DNA from 3 places in the Mesorhizobium sp. RIZ17 genome. Region 1 is predicted to be linked to each of the others. Evidence: predicted binding sites of a transcription regulator. Region 1 holds the regulator's gene; each other region holds the start of a gene.
What was found. The regulator PhoB, encoded in region 1, activates phosphate uptake and scavenging genes when phosphate is short. The targets are predictions, from matches to a motif close to TGTCATNNANCTGTCAT.
Positions count from the first base shown of each region.

Region 2: phnC (phosphonate ABC transporter ATP-binding protein) is a predicted target of PhoB. The motif match lies at 1,185-1,201, and genes of this name have one in related genera.
Region 3: WDX12_RS10330 (DUF1045 domain-containing protein) is a predicted target of PhoB. The motif match lies at 745-761, and genes of this name have one in related genera.

Region 1 covers NZ_CP147861.1:1,238,665-1,240,930, forward strand. Annotated here, with positions in the region: gene WDX12_RS06100 (ROK family protein) at 1-645, shown strand, start outside; gene phoB (phosphate regulon transcriptional regulator PhoB) at 974-1,663, opposite strand; gene phoU (phosphate signaling complex protein PhoU) at 1,680-2,266, opposite strand, start outside.
Region 2 covers NZ_CP147861.1:892,895-895,160, forward strand. Annotated here, with positions in the region: gene WDX12_RS04395 (DapH/DapD/GlmU-related protein) at 1-196, shown strand, start outside; gene WDX12_RS04400 (DUF1868 domain-containing protein) at 400-1,110, shown strand; gene phnC (phosphonate ABC transporter ATP-binding protein) at 1,283-2,140, shown strand.
Region 3 covers NZ_CP147861.1:2,082,758-2,085,023, reverse strand. Annotated here, with positions in the region: gene iolB (5-deoxy-glucuronate isomerase) at 1-654, shown strand, start outside; gene WDX12_RS10330 (DUF1045 domain-containing protein) at 900-1,607, shown strand; gene WDX12_RS10325 (alpha-D-ribose 1-methylphosphonate 5-triphosphate diphosphatase) at 1,742-2,266, shown strand, end outside.

The DNA of each region.
Region 1 (2,266 bases):
GCGGTGGCGCTGCAATGGCGCGACCCCGAGCGCTATCGCGACGACTTCATCGCCATCCTCCTGTCGCACGGCATCGGCATGGGTCTGGTGCTGAAGGGCGCGCTGTTCACCGGCACGCATTCCTCGGGCGGCGAATTCGGCCACATGATCCACCGCCCGGGCGGCGCGCTTTGCCGCTGCGGCCGGCGCGGCTGCGTCGAGGCCTATGCCGGCAATTACGCGATCTGGCGCAGCGCCATGAAAATGAGCGAGGACGCCGAGCCGGTCGACGTCGGCGACGCCGACATGCGAGCCCTGGCCGCCAAGGCGCGCGAGAAGGACGGCCCCGAGCGGGAGGCTTACCGTCGGGCAGGCGAGGCGCTTGGTTTCGGTCTCGGCAGCCTGTTCGCCCTCATCGACCCGGCGCCCGTGGCCATGGTCGGCGTCAGCGCGGCCGCCTTCGACCTGATCGAGCCGGCGCTAAGGGAGGCGATCGCCCAGACCGCGGGCGGCCAGCACTCGGAATCGATCTCCTTCGACACCGAGCCTAACGAGCTGCCGCTGATCCGCGAAGGCTGCGCCATGCGCGCGCTGACCTTCGTCGACCAGGAGATTTTCGCGCCGGGCATGCAGGCAAGAGCGGGCAGCGGAAAAAACGTGGCCTGAGCGGCTTTGAAGTGACCGCTGGTCGCTGAGGACAGCAGCAGACGCTTGAGATTAGCGATGGCCCCGCAGCTTCGTCATTCCAGGGCGAAACAGGAGCGAAGCGACGCAGCGCAGACCCTGGAATCCATGCCGTTACTTCGATCGTAGGCGCAGCGGAGCAGAATTCTGCACCGCCCCGGCGCGTCGAAGTCACGGAATGGATCCTCGGGTCTGCGCTGCGTCGCTACGCTCCTTGCTCCGCCCGTGGATGACGACGCTAGAAGCGTCTCGGCTAATCACCATCGCAGATGCCGGGAGCGGAGCCCGTCAGCGCTTCCGCGCCCTATCCCTAATCCTCCCTGATCGCGTAACCCGCCCCGCGAATGGTTCGGATGACGTCGGGCATGCGGCCGTTGTTGACCGCCTTGCGCAGGCGGCCGACATGGACGTCCACCGTGCGCTCGTCGATATAGATCGTCTCGCCCCAGACATTGTCGAGCAGTTGGCTGCGCGAGAACACGCGGCCAGGATGCCGCATCATGAATTCGAGCAGGCGGAACTCGGTCGGGCCGAGCCTTATCTCGCTCTTCTTGCGGTAGACGCGATGCGACTCGCGGTCGAGCACGATGTCGCCGACCTTGAGCACGCTGGACAGCACCTCCGGCTTGGCGCGGCGCAGCAGCGCCTTGACGCGCGCCATGAATTCCGGCGTCGAGAACGGCTTGACCAGGTAGTCGTCGGCGCCGGTCGAGAGCCCGCGCACGCGGTCGCTTTCCTCGCCCCGCGCCGTCAGCATGATGATCGGCAGCCGCTCGGTCTCGGGCCGCATCCTGAGGCGCCGGCAGAGCTCGATGCCGGAAACCGCCGGCACCATCCAGTCGAGCACGAGCAGGTCGGGAACGTTTTCCTGAAGGCGGATTTCGGCCTCGTCGCCGCGGGTCACCACTTCCACCTGGTAACCCTCGGATTCGAGATTGTAGCGGAGCAGCACCCCCAGCGGCTCCTCATCCTCCACCACCATGATGCGTGGCGCGATCATCGGGGTAACCTTCTCGTCAGGCCGCCGGCGCCGACATTGCCGTCTCGTCCTGCTTGGGACGGTTGGCGGGCAATTGCGTACCGGTGAGCACATAATAGGCGTTCTCGGCGATGTTGGTCACATGGTCGCCGATGCGCTCGAGATTCTTGGCGCAGAACAGAAGATGCGTGCAAGCGGTGATGTTGCGCGGATCTTCCATCATGTAGGTCAACAGCTCGCGGAAGACGGACGTGTATTTGACGTCGATGCGCTCGTCGTCGTTGCGCAGCTTGGCCAGCGCAGTGGCGTCGCCCACCATATATTCCTGGGTCACGGCCTGGACCTGGATCAGCACCAGCTGCGCCATGGAATCGATCGAATGCGTGAGGTCGCGCGGCGCGGTGCTGACGCCGACCGCGCCAACGCGCTTGGCGATGTTCTTGGCAAGATCGCCGATGCGTTCGAGATCGCCCGCCATGCGGATCGAGCCGACAACGTTGCGCAGGTCGTCCGCCATCGGCTGCCGCTTGGCGATCAGCGTGATGGCGCGGTCGTCAAGCTCGCGCTGGCGCGCGTCCATGATGGCGTCGTCGGAGACGACGCGCTGCGCCAGCGCATTGTCGG
Region 2 (2,266 bases), 350 kb from region 1:
GTCGAAGGACGTCGCGCCCTACACCATCGTCGGCGGCGTGCCGGCAAAGCCGATCCGCGAGCGCTTCGACCGCCGCACCGCCGAGCGCTACCAGGCTTTAGCCTGGTGGGATTGGGACCATGCAAGGCTGCGCGCCGCGCTCGACGATTTCCGCGAGCTGGAGGCCGAGGCGTTTTTGGAGAAGCATGGCGGCTGAAGATCGTGAATGGTGAATGGTCAATAGTGAATGGCAACGAAGCTCTTCTTCTCACCATTCACCATTCACCATTCACCATTCACCATTCACCATTCACCATTCACCATTCACCATTCACCATTCACCATTCACCATTCACCATTCACCATTCACCACCTTGACACATGACTCGGACAGGACGCCATCTCCCCAAGGAGATCGCCATGCCCGACACAATCAGACCCTCGCTCGCGGGATTTTTCGAAGGCACCAATCCGACGAAGCCTACCCATCTCGGCACCCGCTACGACACCGCTGGCAACTTCCTCCTCGAACCGGGCAACACCGTCGTCTGCCATCTGGTCCAAGGCTCGCCTTCGCAAGCTGCAATTGTCGAGGCGCGTGATCGCATGCTGGCCATGCCCGACGCAGATCGCCTCGCTTTCACGCCGATCTCCAGCCTGCATATGACGCTGTTCCAGGGCATCATCGAGTATCGGCGGCGCCTTCCCTACTGGCCGTCCGACGTGCCGCTCGACACCAGCATCGACGACATGACCCAGCTCTATCTGCAGCGCCTGGAGGGATTTGAGGCCTGCCCATCCTTCCGCGTCAAGACCGTCCACATCACGCCGAACGGCCTTACGGTTGCCGGTGCTTCCGCGGAGGACGAGCGCATCCTACGCCTTTGGCGCGACGCGCTGTCGGTGCCGTTCGGCTACCGCCATCCGGACCACGACACTTATGTTTTCCATATCACCTTTGCCTACCAGATCCGCCGCCTCGCCAACGAGCGGGCCGGCGCCTGGCGGGACCTGTTCGATGACTGCCTGTCATTCCTCGAGCGCGAGGCCCCGGTGATCGAGCTCAGGCCCGCGGCCTTCTGCAGTTTCAAGGACATGAAGCATTTCGAGGAACTGCTGGTGCTTGGTTGATCCGGATGCATGTCGCCCAAAAGTGCGCGGCGGTTTGGGGTAACGACATGCATGAACAAGGATGGCCTGTGACTCGTAACAAAACTGACATCAATCCGACACCGCAGCTTCATCGGCCTGCGCTAGCGAAGGTTAACAGACCTGCAAAAGCGCGACGGACTGGAGTTTTGGTATGTCAGCATCATCGGCCACGCTCGAAATCCGTGGCGTAACCCGACGATTTGGCAAGAATACCGCTGTCAGCGACATCAACATCTCGATCCCGCGCGGTCAGATGGTCGGCATCATCGGCCGCTCGGGCGCCGGCAAGTCGACGCTTTTGCGTATGATCAATCGTCTCATCGATCCCAGCCAGGGGTCGATTTTTTTTGACGGCGCCGAGGTCTCCAGCCTGCAGGGTTCGCCGTTGCGCCGCTGGCAGCGCGACTGCGCCATGATCTTCCAGCAGTTCAACCTCGTGCCGCGTCTGGACGTGCTGACCAACGTGCTGCTCGGCCGCCTCAACCACCGCTCGACGGTCTCCAACCTGCTCGGCATGTTCACGCGCACCGAGTGCGCCGAGGCGGTGGCCGCGCTCGAGCGTCTCGACATCGCCCGCACCGCGTTGCAGCCGGCCGGCACGCTGTCCGGCGGCCAGCAGCAGCGCGTCGCGATAGCCCGCGCCATGATGCAAGAGCCGAAAGTACTTCTGGCCGACGAGCCGATCGCCTCGCTCGACCCGCTCAACGCCAAGGTGGTGATGGACTCGCTGCGCGACATCAACCTGCGCGAAGGCATCACCGTCGTCACCAATCTGCACACGCTGGACACCGCGCGCGCCTATTGCACCCGCATCATCGGCATGGCCGCTGGCAAGGTCGTCTTCGACGGCGCCCCGGAAGACCTCGACCGCAACGCCGTGCGCACGGTCTATGGCGCCGATGCCAGCGGCGCCGAGATCTCCGAGGCCATCACGTCGACCAGCGTGACCATCAAGCCGAAGATCACCGCATCCGCCGGACCGCTCGAACCAGCCTTTCCTGGCTACTGAGCCCACCGCCCTGGCCCATTCGGTCCGGGCAGGTCGTGGATTTCAGCAGAGCAACCCGGATCGCCCGCCAGCGTCAACGGCAAGACTTGAAAAATCAGAACGCCGCCGGCGCGCAGCCGGAACAAC
Region 3 (2,266 bases), 840 kb from region 1:
TTCGTCACCGGCAAGGGCAAGGCCTCGGCCGGCGGCAAGGATCTTGGCCTGCTCGGCGAGCGCATGTCGCCCTTCGAAGGCAAGCCGTGGTCGGTCTATGTGCCGCAAGGCGCCGACTGGTCGGTGACCGCCGACACCGAGCTGGAGCTCGCCGTCTGCTCGGCGCCTGGCTTAAGCGGCAGCCTGCCGGTGCGCGTCATCGGGCCTGACGATCTCGGCCAGGAGGTGCGCGGCAAGGGCACCAACACGCGCTACGTGACCAACATCCTGCCCGAGGGCAAGCCGGCGGATTCGCTGCTGGTGGTCGAGGTGATCACGCCCGGCGGCCACACGTCGAGCTATCCGCCGCACAAGCACGACCAGGACAATCTGCCGGCGGAATCCTATCTCGAGGAGACCTATTACCATCGGCTCAACCCGCCGCAGGGCTTTGCCTTCCAGCGCGTCTACACGGATGCCGACCGCAACGGCGTGCGCGAGCTGGACGAAGCGATGGCCATCGAGGACGGCGACGTCGTGCTGGTGCCGAAGGGCTATCACCCCTGCGCGGCCTGCCACGGCTACGACCTCTATTACCTCAATGTCATGGCCGGACCGAAGCGGACGTGGAAATTCCACAACGCGGCCGAGCATGAGTGGCTGATGAAGGCCTGACCGGCAGGCCGGCAAAGCCGTTGGTCCAGTTGAGAAAAATCGTCGGCTAAGCACCTGGCGGCTGGACTTGCCTTCGAAAACCCATGAAAGCTTCGTCAATCCGTCATGGAAATCACCTATGGCAGCGGTTCCGGTGCATGTCGCCGTAAACGCTCCGGCGTTTTTGGGCCACGACCTGCCAGGACAATGACTTGAAGCGTGTCGCATGATCCTTCGGGGCGCGCAGCGCTTGACGAGGAACGCCCATGCGCTACGCCATCTACTACACCCCGGGACAGGACGAGAAGCTGGCGCGCATTGCCGCCAACTGGCTGGGCCGCGACCCGTTCGGCGCGGCGACGCGGCCGGTCGAGGCCGTGGGCGACCTGTCGGCCGCGGAAGTCGCCTTCCACACCGCCTCCGCCAGGCGTTACGGGTTCCACGCGACGCTGAAGGCGCCGTTCCGGCTGGCGGCGAACGAGACGGAAGCCTCGCTGCGCGCCGCGCTCGACACTTTCGCCGAGGCGACGCCGCCGGTCGTCATCCCGCGTCTGGTCGTCGGGCAGATCGACGGCTTCTTCGCGCTGGTGCCGGAAACGCAGTTTGCGCCGCTCAACGATTTTGCCGGCGAGGTGGTGCGCGCCTTCGATCCGTTCCGCGCGCCGCTGACCGAGACCGAGATCGAGCGCCGCAGCCCCGATGCGCTGAAGCCGGACGAGTTCCGCAACCTCTGCCAATGGGGCTATCCTTACGTCTTCGACACGTTCCGCTTCCACATGACGCTGTCGGGGCGCGTCGGGCCACAGGAAAGCCCACGTCTTCGGGCAGCGATAGACGGCCTGTTCGCCGACATCCTGCGCCAGCCGGTGCCGGTGGATGCGCTGACCTTGTTCGTCGAAAGCGAGCCCGGTGCGCCGTTCATGGCGCTTTCCCACCATGCGCTTGGCCGCAGCCCTGCCCGCAAGACCGCCTAGGGCGGATCAGCGGAAACGCTGAACCGCCCTATCTCTTTGTTTTACGCAATTCCAAACGGAAAACCGCAAAAACACTTTTCCTGGAATTGCTCTGGATGACCGCCGACCGACCGCTTGAGATAGGACCGCCTGAGATGACCGTCGAAACCGTTCTCACCAATGCCCGCATCGTGCTGCCCGACGAAATCGTCGAAGGTTCGCTTCTGTTGCGCGACGGCCTGATTGCCGCCGTCGAGCCGGGCGCTGCCCGAACCGGCGAGGACATGGGCGGCGATTATATCATCCCGGGCCTCGTCGAGCTTCACACCGATCACCTCGAAGGTCATTACGCGCCGCGCCCGAAAGTACGCTGGAACCCGATCGCCGCCGTGCTCGCCCATGATGCGCAGGTGGCGACCGCAGGCATCACCACCGTGCTCGACGCCTTGCGCGTCGGCATGGACGAGGACGCCGACCTGAAATCCGACGACGTTCGCAAGCTGGCCGACGCGATCGAGGACAGCGTGCGCCACGATCGGCTCAGGGCCGACCATTTCATCCACTTGCGCTGCGAAGTCTCGGCGCCGGACTGCCTCGAGGCTTTCGCCAATTTCGAGACCGACGACCGGGTGAAGCTCGCCTCGCTGATGGACCATGCGCCCGGACAGCGCCAGTTCGTC